DNA from 3 places in the Enterobacter sp. 6722112 genome. Region 1 is predicted to be linked to each of the others. Evidence: predicted binding sites of a transcription regulator. Region 1 holds the regulator's gene; each other region holds the start of a gene.

The links. The regulator PurR, encoded in region 1, represses purine synthesis genes. The targets are predictions, from matches to a motif close to CANGCAAACGTTTGCNTG.
Region 2: the regulator PurR is predicted to act here: its motif matches at 2,355-2,372, upstream of cvpA (colicin V production protein).
Region 3: the regulator PurR is predicted to act here: its motif matches at 1,527-1,544, upstream of gltS (sodium/glutamate symporter).

Annotation. Positions count from the first base shown of each region.
Region 1 is NZ_JBZWGR010000007.1:1,715,870-1,720,153, forward strand. Features, by position in the region: gene punC (purine nucleoside transporter PunC) at 1-1,042, opposite strand, end outside; gene punR (DNA-binding transcriptional activator PunR) at 1,154-2,065, shown strand; gene purR (HTH-type transcriptional repressor PurR) at 2,083-3,108, opposite strand; gene cydH (cytochrome bd-I oxidase subunit CydH) at 3,406-3,495, shown strand; gene AC4OVU_RS09780 (MFS transporter) at 3,657-4,284, shown strand, end outside.
Region 2 is NZ_JBZWGR010000007.1:2,915,219-2,919,502, reverse strand. Features, by position in the region: gene accD (acetyl-CoA carboxylase, carboxyltransferase subunit beta) at 1-183, shown strand, start outside; gene folC (bifunctional tetrahydrofolate synthase/dihydrofolate synthase) at 254-1,522, shown strand; gene dedD (cell division protein DedD) at 1,512-2,207, shown strand; gene cvpA (colicin V production protein) at 2,428-2,916, shown strand; gene purF (amidophosphoribosyltransferase) at 2,950-4,284, shown strand, end outside.
Region 3 is NZ_JBZWGR010000007.1:4,501,127-4,505,410, forward strand. Features, by position in the region: gene xanP (xanthine/proton symporter XanP) at 84-1,475, opposite strand; gene gltS (sodium/glutamate symporter) at 1,701-2,903, shown strand; gene recG (ATP-dependent DNA helicase RecG) at 2,907-4,284, opposite strand, start outside.

The DNA.
Region 1 (4,284 bases):
CCAGGAAGCACAGGCCAAGTTGCAGGGTATTTTGCAGCGCGGCAGCGCGGCCTGTCGCCTGCGGGAATGGACGCAACGCCTGGGCTACAACGATAGGGTAGATAGCCCCGTTAGCGATCGCCATGACGCAGAACGGAATCAAAATTTCTGCAAGCCCGGCGCCGGGAATAAAGCCGACAGCCCAGGTCGCAATCACGCTTAGCGCATACAGCACCAGCAGCCAGGGCAGCATCTGTTGGCCTTCCCATTTTTGCAGCGCGGCGCGACAGCCATAGCCACCCACCAGGAAGGCGATGGTCTGTGGTACATAACTCAGGCCGATAGCCGCCGGGCTGTAGCCCATGTCATGCAGAATGAACGGCGAACCGGTTAGCCAGGCAAAGAAGCTGGCAGAGCAGGCAGCATAAATCAGCACGTTACCGCGATAGGCTTTCGACCGCAGTAAAGAGGTAAAGGTGATGGGCTTTGCGTCCGGATGCGTCTCTTTTTTATGCGCAGGTTTAAGCCCGAAAGCAGGCAGCATCAGGACCAGCGTAATAGCAAAGAGCGTGGCGAAAATAGCCTGCCAGTCGAAATGCGCGAGGATCCAGCTGCCCAGTAACGGGGCAAGCGCCGGCGACAGGCCGACCAGCGGCATTATAGTGGCGAATATGCGGTTAGTGCGCGAGGCGGGGTAGTAATCGGTCACCAGCGCCTGCCAGGTCACCGCTGCGGCGCAGACACCGACCGCCTGAATAAAGCGCAGCGCCAGCAACCAGGCGGCATCGCGGACCCACAGCATGCCCAGACAGCCTACGGCAAAAATCGCCAGCCCCAACAACAGGACGGGCTTACGGCCAAAACGATCCGAGAGCGGCCCCCACAGCAATTGCGCAAAAGCAAAGCCGGCGAGGAACAAACTTAAACTGGCGCTGATGGCGGCGGCAGGGGTTTGCAAATCTTCCTGCATCGCGGCGAACGCGGGCAGATACATATCGGTCGCCAAAAAGCCCAGCACGCTTAAGCCGCCGAGCCAGACTAAAAATCCTTTCCTGGGTTGCACTTTTTTCTCCTGAGGAGGCAGGTGTACGTTGGCGCAGAGTGTAGGGAGTGCAAAGCGGCTTGTGAAACGCTAATATTTGGCGGGTGCGTTCAAAAAATTTGCAGGCTAAAGATGTGGTCAGATTATTCCCTTGAAGTGGTTGATGCCGTGGCGCGTAACGGCAGCTTTACCGGTGCCGCCCAGGAGCTGCATCGCGTTCCCTCGGCTATCAGCTATACGGTGCGCCAGCTGGAAGCGTGGCTGGCGGTCCCGCTGTTCGAGCGGCGCCATCGCGACGTGGAGCTCACGCCTGCCGGAGCGTGGTTTTTGAAGGAAGGGCGGTCTGTTATCAAAAAAATGCAGATCACCCGTGAGCAGTGCCAGCAGATCGCCAACGGCTGGCGCGGGCATCTCGCTATCGCGGTGGATAACATCGTTAAGCCGGAGCGGACCCGGCAGATGATCGTCGATTTCTATCGTCATTTTTCCGACGTCGAACTGCGTGTTTCGCAGGAAGTGTTCAACGGCGTCTGGGATGCGCTGGCGGACGGCAGGGCGGAGATGGCGATTGGTGCAACCCAGGCGATCCCGGTTGGGGGGCGCTACGCGTTTCGCGACATGGGCATGCTGAGCTGGACCTGCGTGGTCGCGCGCGATCACCCGCTGGCGGCGCTGGAAGGTCCGCTGAGCGATGACACCTTACGCAACTGGCCCTCGCTGGTGCTGGAAGATACCTCCCGCTCGCTGCCCAAGCGCATTACCTGGCTGCTGGATAATCAGCGCCGCGTGGTCGCACCGGACTGGGAGTCGTCAGCCACCTGTCTGAGCGCGGGGCTGTGCGTTGGCATGGTGCCGGTGCATTTTGCGCGCCCGCGCATCGACGCGGGAGAGTGGGTGGCCTTGACGCTGGAAAACCCCTTCCCGGATGCCGCGTGCTGTCTGACGTGGCAGCAAAACGACGTCTCGCCCGCCATGGCCTGGCTGCTGGATTATCTGGGCGACAGCGAAACGCTGAACCGGGAGTGGTTGCGGGAACCAGCATAGCTGGCCCCGTAATGAGATTAACGACGGTAGTCGCGGAACGGACCGTCCGCAACGGAACGGCGTTCAATCAGGCGCGGGTGAACTTCAATGGACTGGGACTGTTCACGCTTGTTGACGATCCTGTCCAGCAGCATGTTGAAGGCCGTTTCACCCAGCGAATCTTTCGGCTGGTGAATGGTGGTCAGCGCCGGGGTAAAGAAGCGGGCGTTGCGCACGTTGTCATAGCCGATCACCGAGATATCCTGCGGGACGCGCAGGCCGAGTTCATCCGCCGCGCAGAGCGCGCCCATCGCCATGATGTCGCCGCCGCAGAACACCGCGGTAGGGCGATGCGGCTGGGAAACGATCTGCTGCATGGCGCGATAGCCCGACTCCGGCTCGAAGTCGCCCTGAACAATCCAGTTTTCCGGCACGGTGATCAGCGCCTCTTCCATCGCTTTCATGAAACCGGCCAGACGGCCAGCCCCGGTGTTACGCTCCAGCGGTCCCGGGATCACGCCAATTTCACGATGACCGCGTTCTACCAGATAACGCCCCGCCATGTAGCCGCCTTCAAAGGCGTTATCAATAACAGAGTCGGTGAAGTCTGCGCGCGCTTCGCCCCAGTCCATGACCACCATCGGAATGTGGCGATACTCTTCCAGCATGGAAAGGACCGACTCAGGGTATTCAGAACACATAACCAGCAGGCCGTCGACGCGCTTTTGCGCCATCATTGACAGGTAAGCGCGCTGTTTTTCAATGTTGTTCCACGCGTTGCCCAGAATCAGGGTATAGCCTTTCTGGAAGCAGTTTTTTTCAACGGCTTCGATGATTTCAGCAAAGTAGGCCGCTTCACTGCTGGTGGCCAGCAGGCCAATCGATTTGGTGTGATTAACCTTCAGGCTGCGGGCGACGGCACTTGGCGAGTAGTGCAGTTCTTTGATTGCCGCCCAGACGGCATTACGCGTCTCTTCAGCGACGAAACGCGTTTTGTTAATAACATGTGATACGGTTGTAGTGGAAACGTTTGCGCGTTTTGCTACGTCTTTAATTGTTGCCATTAAATGTCACTCCAGACCATATCCTAAGCTCCTGAAAAAATTGAAGGTAAACGTTTGCCTTCTCTCACCCTTATCACGCAAACATGAGTTGCGACACGCCGGGAAAACGACACAGGACGTCAGGAGGGGGTCAGTGGCCGGTACGCTAATAAATTTAGCGTGGAATTTTGTCCTATCTTGATGAAAAGGGGAAGAGGTAAAGTGGATATCCGCTTAAATCCTGGAAGATTTTTGACCTGAACTGTGTAAAAATGAGCAAGCTCACTTTTCGTAGGGTGAATAAAAGGAGAAAAATTGATGAGTACCGATCTGAAGTTTTCGCTGTTTACCACCATTGTTGTTCTTGCCCTGATTGTTGCGGGTGGTTTAACCGCTGCGCTGCACTGATTCAGGAGGGGGGAGAACCTTCTCCCTCTCTTGCCGCTATTGTTACCTCTCCGGCAAAAATCTTTTGCCAAAATGTTAACTTCTCATTTTTTGTGATTGATGTCATGCTTTTGACTTCTTAGTTCTGTGCCGGGTTATGGCACGGTATCCGGAGTCTCTTCATGAAAATCAATTTTCCCCTGCTGGCCCTGGCGATTGGCGCCTTTGGGATTGGCACCACTGAATTCTCCCCTATGGGGTTATTGCCTGTTATCGCCCGGGGTGTGGACGTCTCAATTCCTGCGGCCGGTATGTTAATTAGCGCCTACGCGATTGGCGTGATGGTGGGCGCGCCGCTGATGACGCTGCTGCTTTCCCACCGCGCTCGCCGCAATGCGCTGATTTTCCTGATGGCGATTTTCACTCTCGGAAATGTGCTTTCCGCAATTTCGCCCGATTACACCACTCTGATGCTTTCGCGCATTCTGACCAGCCTCAACCATGGCGCCTTCTTCGGACTGGGCTCGGTTGTTGCCGCCAGCGTGGTGCCAAAACATAAGCAGGCCAGCGCGGTAGCCACTATGTTCATGGGCCTCACCATCGCTAATATCGGCGGCGTTCCCGCTGCCACCTGGCTGGGAGAAGCCATCGGCTGGCGTATGTCTTTCCTCGCAACCGCCGGACTGGGCGTGGTCGCGATGGTTGCGCTGTTCTTCTCACTGCCGAAAGGAAGTGCGGGAGAACGTCCGGAAGTACGTAAAGAGCTGGCGGTGCTGATGCGTCCTCAGGTGTTGTCCGCGCTGCTTACCA
Region 2 (4,284 bases), 1.2 Mb from region 1:
CCGCCGGGCTTCCAGCGCAGTGAGTTCCTCATTGAGAAGGGCGCCATCGACATGATCGTCCGCCGTCCGGAAATGCGCCTGAAACTGGCAAGCGTCCTGGCGAAGCTGATGAATCTGCCGGCGCCGAACCCGGACGAGCCGCGCGAAGGCGTGGTGGTACCGGATCAGGAACCCGAGGCCTGATAACTGAAAAGGGCAGGGCCGAATGGCGCTGCCCTTTTGCTTTCTAAACCGTTAATGACAACCGGGCATCATGGAAAATAAAAGCATTCCTCAAGCCACGTCGCCCCTGGCCGCGTGGCTTTCTTATCTGGAAAACCTGCACAGTAAAACTATCGACATGGGCCTTGAGCGCGTAAGCCAGGTTGCCGCGCGTCTTGACGTGTTGAAACCCGCGCCTTTCGTATTTACCGTGGCCGGCACTAACGGTAAAGGCACCACCTGCCGCACGCTGGAATCTGTCCTGATGGCGGCGGGGTACAAGGTTGGCGTTTACAGCTCGCCGCATCTGGTGCGTTATACCGAGCGCGTGCGCGTGCAAAACACCGAGCTGGCGGAATCCGCCCATACGGCGTCGTTTGCCGCTATCGAAGCTGCGCGCGGCGAAACCTCATTAACCTATTTCGAATACGGCACCCTGTCGGCGCTGTGGCTGTTTAAGCAGGCGCAGCTGGACGTGGTGATCCTGGAAGTGGGATTGGGCGGGCGTCTGGATGCCACCAATATGGTGGATGCGGATGTCGCCGTCGTCACCAGCATCGCGCTGGATCACACCGACTGGCTGGGCCCGGACCGCGAGAGCATTGGCCGTGAGAAGGCCGGTATTTTCCGGGCCAATAAGCCTGCCGTGGTAGGCGAACCGGACATGCCGCATACCATTGCTGAGGTAGCGAAAGAGAAGGGCGCTCGTCTGCTGCGTCGCGGCGTGGACTGGCAGTATGAGGTGCAGGACAAAGGCTGGCGCTTCAGCGATGCGCAGGGCGTGCTGGAGAATCTGCCCCTGCCGCAGGTGCCACAGCCTAACGCGGCGACTGCGCTGGCAGCCCTGCGCGCCAGCGGATTAGCGGTAAGTGAGCAGGCGATCCGCGACGGCATTCAGAACGCACTGTTACCGGGACGTTTTCAGATTGTGAGTGAGTCACCGCGTCTGATTCTGGATGTTGCACATAACCCGCATGCGGCGGCGTACCTCGCAGGACGTCTCAAATCGTTACCAAAAACCGGGCGCGTGCTGGCGGTTATCGGTATGCTTCATGATAAAGATATCGGCGGCACGCTGGCCTGCATGGAGAGTGTGGTCGATAGCTGGTATTGTGCTCCTCTGGAAGGGCCGCGCGGCGCGACTGCTGAGCAGTTGATGGAACATCTCGGTAAAGGCGAAATCTACAGCAGTGTGGTTTCGGCCTGGCGTGCCGCGATGGCGGAGGCTAAACCAGAAGATACCGTGCTGGTGTGTGGGTCATTCCACACGGTGGCACATGTCATGGAAGTGATGGACGCGGGGAGAACCGGTGGCGAGTAAGTTTCAGAACCGTTTAACAGGAACCATTGTGCTGGTCGCGCTCGGGGTGATTATTCTCCCGGGACTGCTCGACGGGCAAAAAAAGCATTACCAGGATGAATTTGCGGCCATTCCGCTGGTACCCAAACCGGGCGATCGCGACGAGCCCGATATGCTGCCAGCGGCAACGCAGGCGCTGCCTGCCCAGCCGCCAGAAGGTGCAGCGGAAGAGGTGCGCGCAGGTGATGCAGCCGCGCCGTCTCTTGATCCGTCGCGTCTGGCCGCGAATAACAACGTTGAAATCGATCCTGTACCGGTAGAGCAACCCAAACCGGTTGAAAAACCGAAGCCGGTAGAGAAAACGCAGCCTAAACCGCAGCGTGACAAAGCCGACGAGCAGCTGGCTGCGGCAACGGAAACGCCGCCACCGGCCAAACAGACCCAGCAGGAGGCCGCCCCTACGGGTAAAGCCTATGTCGTTCAGCTCGGTGCGTTGAAAAATGCAGATAAGGTCAATGAGATCGTGAGTAAACTGCGCGGCGCGGGATACCGTGTTTATACTTCACCCACCACGCCGGTACAGGGTAAAATTACCCGTATCCTCGTGGGGCCGGATGCGTCTAAAGATAAGCTCAAAGGTTCGCTTGGCGAGCTGAAGCAAATCTCCGGCCTGAGCGGTGTGGTGATGAACTACAGCGCAAACTGATAGAAATTACCCCCTCACCCTAACCCTCTCCCTTGAGGGAGAGGGCCGGGGTGAGGGGGAGGCAGACGTTCACAGAAACGTCAACGGTGCGGTGGCGTTGAGCATTTTTTCAGCGCCTTTTTTATTTACGCGTGGGAAGGAAATCCCTACGCAAACGTTTTCTTTTTCTGTTAGAATTCGCCCCGAACTGGATGACAGGGCGTTTAATCGTGGGACACATATGGTCTGGATTGATTACGCCATCATTGCGGTGATTGGTTTTTCCTGTCTGGTTAGCCTGATCCGTGGCTTTGTTCGTGAAGCGTTATCGCTGGTAACCTGGGGTTGTGCTTTCTTTGTTGCCAGTCATTACTACACTTACCTGTCTGTCTGGTTCACGGGCTTTGAAGATGAACTGGTCCGAAACGGAATCGCCATCGCGGTGCTGTTTATCGCGACGCTGATTGTCGGCGCTATCGTCAATTACGTGATAGGTCAGCTGGTCGAGAAAACCGGTCTGTCAGGAACGGACAGGGTACTCGGCATCTGTTTCGGCGCGTTGCGAGGCGTGCTCATTGTGGCCGCGATCCTGTTCTTCCTGGATACCTTTACCGGGTTCTCCAAAAGTGAAGACTGGCAAAAATCGCAGCTCATTCCGGAGTTCAGCTTCATTATCAGATGGTTCTTTGACTATCTGCAAAGCTCGTCGAGTTTCTTGCCCAGGGCATAAACCCTGAGATGTGGCTTAACGAGGAAAAGACGAATGTGCGGTATTGTCGGTATCGCCGGTTTCATGCCGGTAAACCAGTCGATTTATGACGCGTTAACGGTGCTTCAGCACCGTGGGCAGGATGCTGCGGGTATCATCACCATTGATGCAAACAACTGCTTCCGTTTACGCAAGGCGAATGGCCTGGTAAACGATGTGTTTGAAGCCCGCCATATGCAGCGTCTGCAAGGTAATATGGGGATCGGTCACGTTCGTTATCCTACTGCTGGCAGTTCCAGCGCCTCTGAGGCTCAGCCTTTTTACGTTAACTCCCCGTATGGCATCACGCTTGCCCACAATGGCAATCTGACCAACGCCCACGAGCTGCGTAAAAAGCTGTTCGAAGAGAAACGTCGCCACATTAACACCACCTCTGATTCTGAAATCCTGCTCAATATCTTTGCCAGCGAACTGGATAACTTCCGCCATTATCCGCTGGAAGCAGACAACATTTTTGCCGCCGTTGCCGCGACTAACCGCCTGATCCGTGGCGCGTACGCTTGCGTGGCGATGATCATCGGTCATGGCATGGTGGCCTTCCGCGATCCAAATGGCATTCGCCCGCTGGTGCTCGGCAAACGTGACCTCGGCGATGGCCGTTCCGAGTACATGGTTGCCTCCGAAAGCGTGGCGCTGGACACTCTGGGCTTCGAATTCCTGCGTGATGTCGCGCCAGGCGAAGCGGTCTACATCACTGAGAAGGGCCAGCTGTTTACCCGTCAGTGCGCCGACAACCCGGTGAGCAACCCGTGCCTGTTCGAATACGTTTACTTCGCGCGTCCGGACTCGTTCATCGACAAGATTTCCGTTTACAGCGCGCGCGTCAACATGGGGACGAAGCTGGGCGAGAAGATTGCCCGCGAGTGGGACGATCTCGACATTGATGTCGTGATCCCAATCCCTGAAACCTCCTGTGATATCGCGCTGGAAATTGCCCGTATTCTGGACAAGCCGTACCGTCAGGGCTTCGTAAAAAACCGCTACGTGGGCCGCACCTTTATCATGCCGGGCCAGCAGCTGCGTCGTAAGTCCGTACGTCGTAAGCTGAACGCTAACCGTGCCGAGTTCCGCGACAAGAACGTGCTGCTGGTGGACGATTCCATTGTGCGCGGCACGACGTCTGAGCAGATCATCGAGATGGCGCGTGAGGCCGGGGCGAAGAAAGTGTATCTCGCCTCCGCAGCGCCGGAAATTCGCTTCCCGAACGTGTATGGCATTGATATGCCAACCGCTAACGAGCTGATTGCTCACGGTCGTGAAGTAGACGAAATTCGGCAGATCATCGGTGCCGACGGCCTGATTTTCCAGGATCTGAACGATCTGATCGAC
Region 3 (4,284 bases), 2.8 Mb from region 1:
ATGCACGATTTATGCGCAATGCTCAAGGCGGGAATGGTGTAAAGAGATGTCACGGCAGGCATTGACAGCCTGCCGTGTGGGGATCAGTTCTTTTCAGGCGGGAAAATGAGATTCAGCACAATAGCGGTAATACCGCCCGCGGCGATGCCGGAAGAGAGCAGGTTTTTCACCCAGTCCGGGGCAAACTGCAAAATCATCGGCTGCTGGGAGACGCCAAGCCCTACGGCGAGAGACAGCGCAATAATCATGATTGCGCGGCGGTTCAGCGGCTCGCGGGAGACGATACGCACGCCAGAGGCCGCGATGGTACCGAACATGACCAGCGTCGCGCCGCCCAGCACCGGCTCAGGGATGTGCTGCACAAACCCGCTCACCGCCGGGAACAGGCCGAGGACCACCAGCATCAGCGCTACCACGAAGCCCACGTAGCGGCTGGCCACGCCGGTCAGCTGGATCACGCCGTTGTTCTGGCCAAAGCAGGAGTTCGGGAAGGTGTTGAACACCGCCGAGACAAACGAGTTCAGTCCGTTCGCCAGCACGCCGCCTTTCAGACGTTTCATGTACAGCGGGCCGGAGACCGGCTGCTCGGACACGTCGGAGGTGGCGGTGATATCGCCAATGGTTTCCAGCGAAGTGATCATAAAGACCAGCATCAGCGGCAGGAGCAGACTCCAGTCAATGCCCAGGCCGTAGTAGAGCGGCGTTGGCACGGTAATCAACGCGCTGTTGGTTGGGGTGGTGTTTTCCGGCAGCATGCCCAGCGCCCACGCCAGCAGGTAACCGGCCGCCATGGCGATCACCAGCGATGCCACGCGCAGGTACGGGTTACGCTGGCGGTTAAGCAGAATAATGATCGCCAGCACCACGCCTGCCAGCAGCAGGTTTTTCGGCGCGCCGAAGGTATGGTCGCTCATTGCCGCGTAGCCGCCCCCGATGGAGGTCAGACCCACCTGGATCAGTGACAGGCCGATAATCATCACCACCACGCCGGAGACCAGCGGGGTGATCACCCGGCGCGCCAGGTGCAGAACGCGGGAAATGATCATCTCTGTGCAGCTTGCCAGCATCAGGGTGCCGAAAAGCGCCGCCATCATCGTCGGGACATCTGCGCCGCCGGTTTTCAGTGCCGTACCGCCCATGATCAGCGGCGCCACAAAGTTAAAGCTGGTGCCCTGAATCGACAGCAAACCCGAGCCCACCGGACCCCAGGCTTTAATTTGAATGATGGAGGCCACGCCGGAAGCGAACAGAGACATACTGATGATGTGTTGCGTATCCTGCGCCGGTAACCCCAGCGCCTGGCAAATCAGCAGAGCCGGCGTGATGACCGCAACGAACATCGCCAGCAGGTGCTGGCAGGCGGCAAACAGGGTTTGAGGCAGCGGGGGACGATCTTCAAGGCGGTAAATCAGTTCGCTGTTTTGCTTCTGCGCAATCGGTTGCGCATCAGCAGACTCCAGAGTGTTAACAGACATCGGCGGCAATCCCACGGTGGAAAAGCGGGCATTCTAGCTGACCACCTGGTAAAAGCAAACGATTGCCAGCAAAAAAAAGAGAGAAAATCTGCCGGTGTGAGCAGGTTTTCTACAACGAACAGGAAAAAAAAATTACACTTTTCGCGCCGGCGGCTCATGACGAGCATCACCCGGCCCAGGATAACGCCGCGTGTGTATGGAACACGCGCATAACAGGAGCCTTTTATGATTCATCTCGATACGTTGTCGACCCTTGTTGCCGCAACGCTGGTTCTTCTGCTTGGTCGCAAGCTGGTACACAGTGTTTCCTTTCTGAAAAAGTACACCATTCCTGAACCTGTCGCCGGTGGATTGCTGGTGGCGCTGGCCCTGCTGGTACTGAAAAAAAGCATGGGCTGGGAAATAGATTTTGATATGTCCCTGAAAGATCCGTTGATGCTGGCCTTCTTTGCTACTATCGGCCTGAACGCTAACCTCGCAAGCCTGCGTTCGGGCGGCAAGGTGCTGGGCGTGTTTCTGATTGTTGTGGTGGGCCTGCTGCTGATGCAAAACGCCATCGGCATCGGTATGGCGTCGCTGCTGGGGCTGGATCCGCTGATGGGTCTGCTGGCGGGGTCGATTACCCTGTCAGGTGGCCACGGAACGGGCGCGGCGTGGAGCAAGCTGTTCATCGAACGCTATGGCTTTGAAAACGCAACGGAAGTGGCAATGGCCTGCGCGACCTTTGGCCTGGTGCTTGGCGGGCTGATTGGCGGCCCGGTGGCGCGCTATCTGGTGAAACACTCCACCACGCCGGAAGGCAGGCCAGACGATGAAATGGTGCCGACCGCATTTGAAAAACCGGACGTTGGCCGCAGCATCACCTCGCTGGTGATGATTGAAACCATCGCCATGATTGCCATCTGCCTTACCGTGGGCAAAATCGTTGCGCAATGGCTGGCGGGAACGGCTTTCGAACTGCCAACCTTTGTCTGCGTGCTGTTTATCGGGGTGATCCTGAGCAACGGTCTGGCGCAGATGGGCTTCTACCGCGTCTTTGAGCGCGCAGTGTCCGTGCTGGGGAACGTCAGCCTGTCGCTGTTCCTGGCGATGGCGCTGATGAGCCTCAAGCTGTGGGAAATGGCCTCGCTGGCGCTGCCGATGGTGGCGATCCTGGCGGTGCAGGCCGTGTTCATGGCGCTGTATGCCATCTTTGTTACCTGGCGCATGATGGGCAAAAACTATGATGCGGCGGTACTGGCTGCGGGTCACTGTGGATTTGGTCTGGGAGCGACGCCAACGGCCATCGCGAATATGCAGGCGATCACCGAACGGTTCGGCCCGTCGCACATGGCGTTTCTGGTGGTGCCGATGGTGGGCGCATTCTTCATTGATATCGTCAACGCGCTGGTCATTAAGCTCTACCTGATGCTGCCGATGTTTGGCTGATCGTCAGGCGTTGGAATACCGCTCGGTTTCCGGCATCCAGCGTTCAATTAACGCTGCCGCCTGTTCGGGGTAGCGTTCATGAATATGACGCGCAAGGCGTTGTACTTCGGGGATCATGGCCTGATCGCGCAATAAATCCGCTACTTTAAACTCGGCGTTACCCGTCTGACGCGTGCCCAGCAGTTCGCCCGGGCCGCGGATCTCCAGATCTTTTTGCGCAATGACGAAGCCGTCATTGCTGTCGCGTAATACCTGCAAACGCATCTGCGCGGTTTTCGACAGAGGGGCTTTGTAGAGCAGCACGCAGTGAGAGGCGATCGCGCCACGGCCCACGCGGCCTCGTAGCTGGTGGAGCTGCGCCAGGCCCAGGCGCTCCGGGTTCTCAATAATCATCAGGCTGGAGTTCGGCACGTCCACGCCCACTTCGATGACCGTGGTCGCGACCAGCAAATGCAGCTCGCCCTGTTTGAACGACTGCATCACCGCCTGCTTCTCGGCAGGCTTCATGCGCCCGTGAACCAGACCGACGTTCAGCTCCGGCAGGGCGAGCTTTAACTCTTCCCACGTGGCTTCGGCAGCCTGCGCTTCCAGCAGCTCAGACTCTTCAATCAGGGTACAGACCCAGTAAGCCTGACGTCCTTCGTGGGTGCAGGCGTTGCGCACGCGGTCAATGATGTCGTTGCGGCGCGTGTCCGGAATGGCGACCGTCGTCACCGGCGTACGGCCCGGGGGGAGTTCGTCGATGGTGGAGGTATCCAGATCGGCATAGGCCGTCATCGCCAGGGTGCGCGGAATCGGCGTGGCGGTCATGATCAGCTGATGCGGGTGGAAGCCCTGTTGCAGACCTTTCTCCCACAGCGCCAGACGCTGATGAACACCAAAGCGGTGCTGTTCGTCGATAATGACCAGCGCCAGGCCGTTAAACTGCACCTGTTCCTGGAAAATGGCGTGCGTGCCGACAATCATCTGCACCTGCCCGCTGGCAATGGCTTCCTGCTGCGCAAGGCGCGCTTTGCCCTTCTGCTTCCCAGCCAGCCAGCCCACTTCAATTCCCAGCGGGGCGAACCAATTACGGAAATTGTTGGCGTGCTGCTCGGCCAGCAGTTCCGTCGGCGCCATCAGCGCCACCTGCTTACCGTGGGCGATGGCGCGCAAAGCGGCCAGCGCGGCGACCAGCGTTTTCCCGGAACCCACGTCGCCCTGCACCAGGCGCATCATCGGCACATCCAGCGCCATATCGCGTTCGATCTCGGCAGTCACCCGCGCCTGGGCGCCGGTGGGTTTAAACGGCAGTGAGGCCAGCAGCTTATCTTTGAGCTCATCACGCTGGCTTAATGGCTGCGCGTGGAAGCGCTGCGCTCCTGCGCGCAGAGCCAGCATG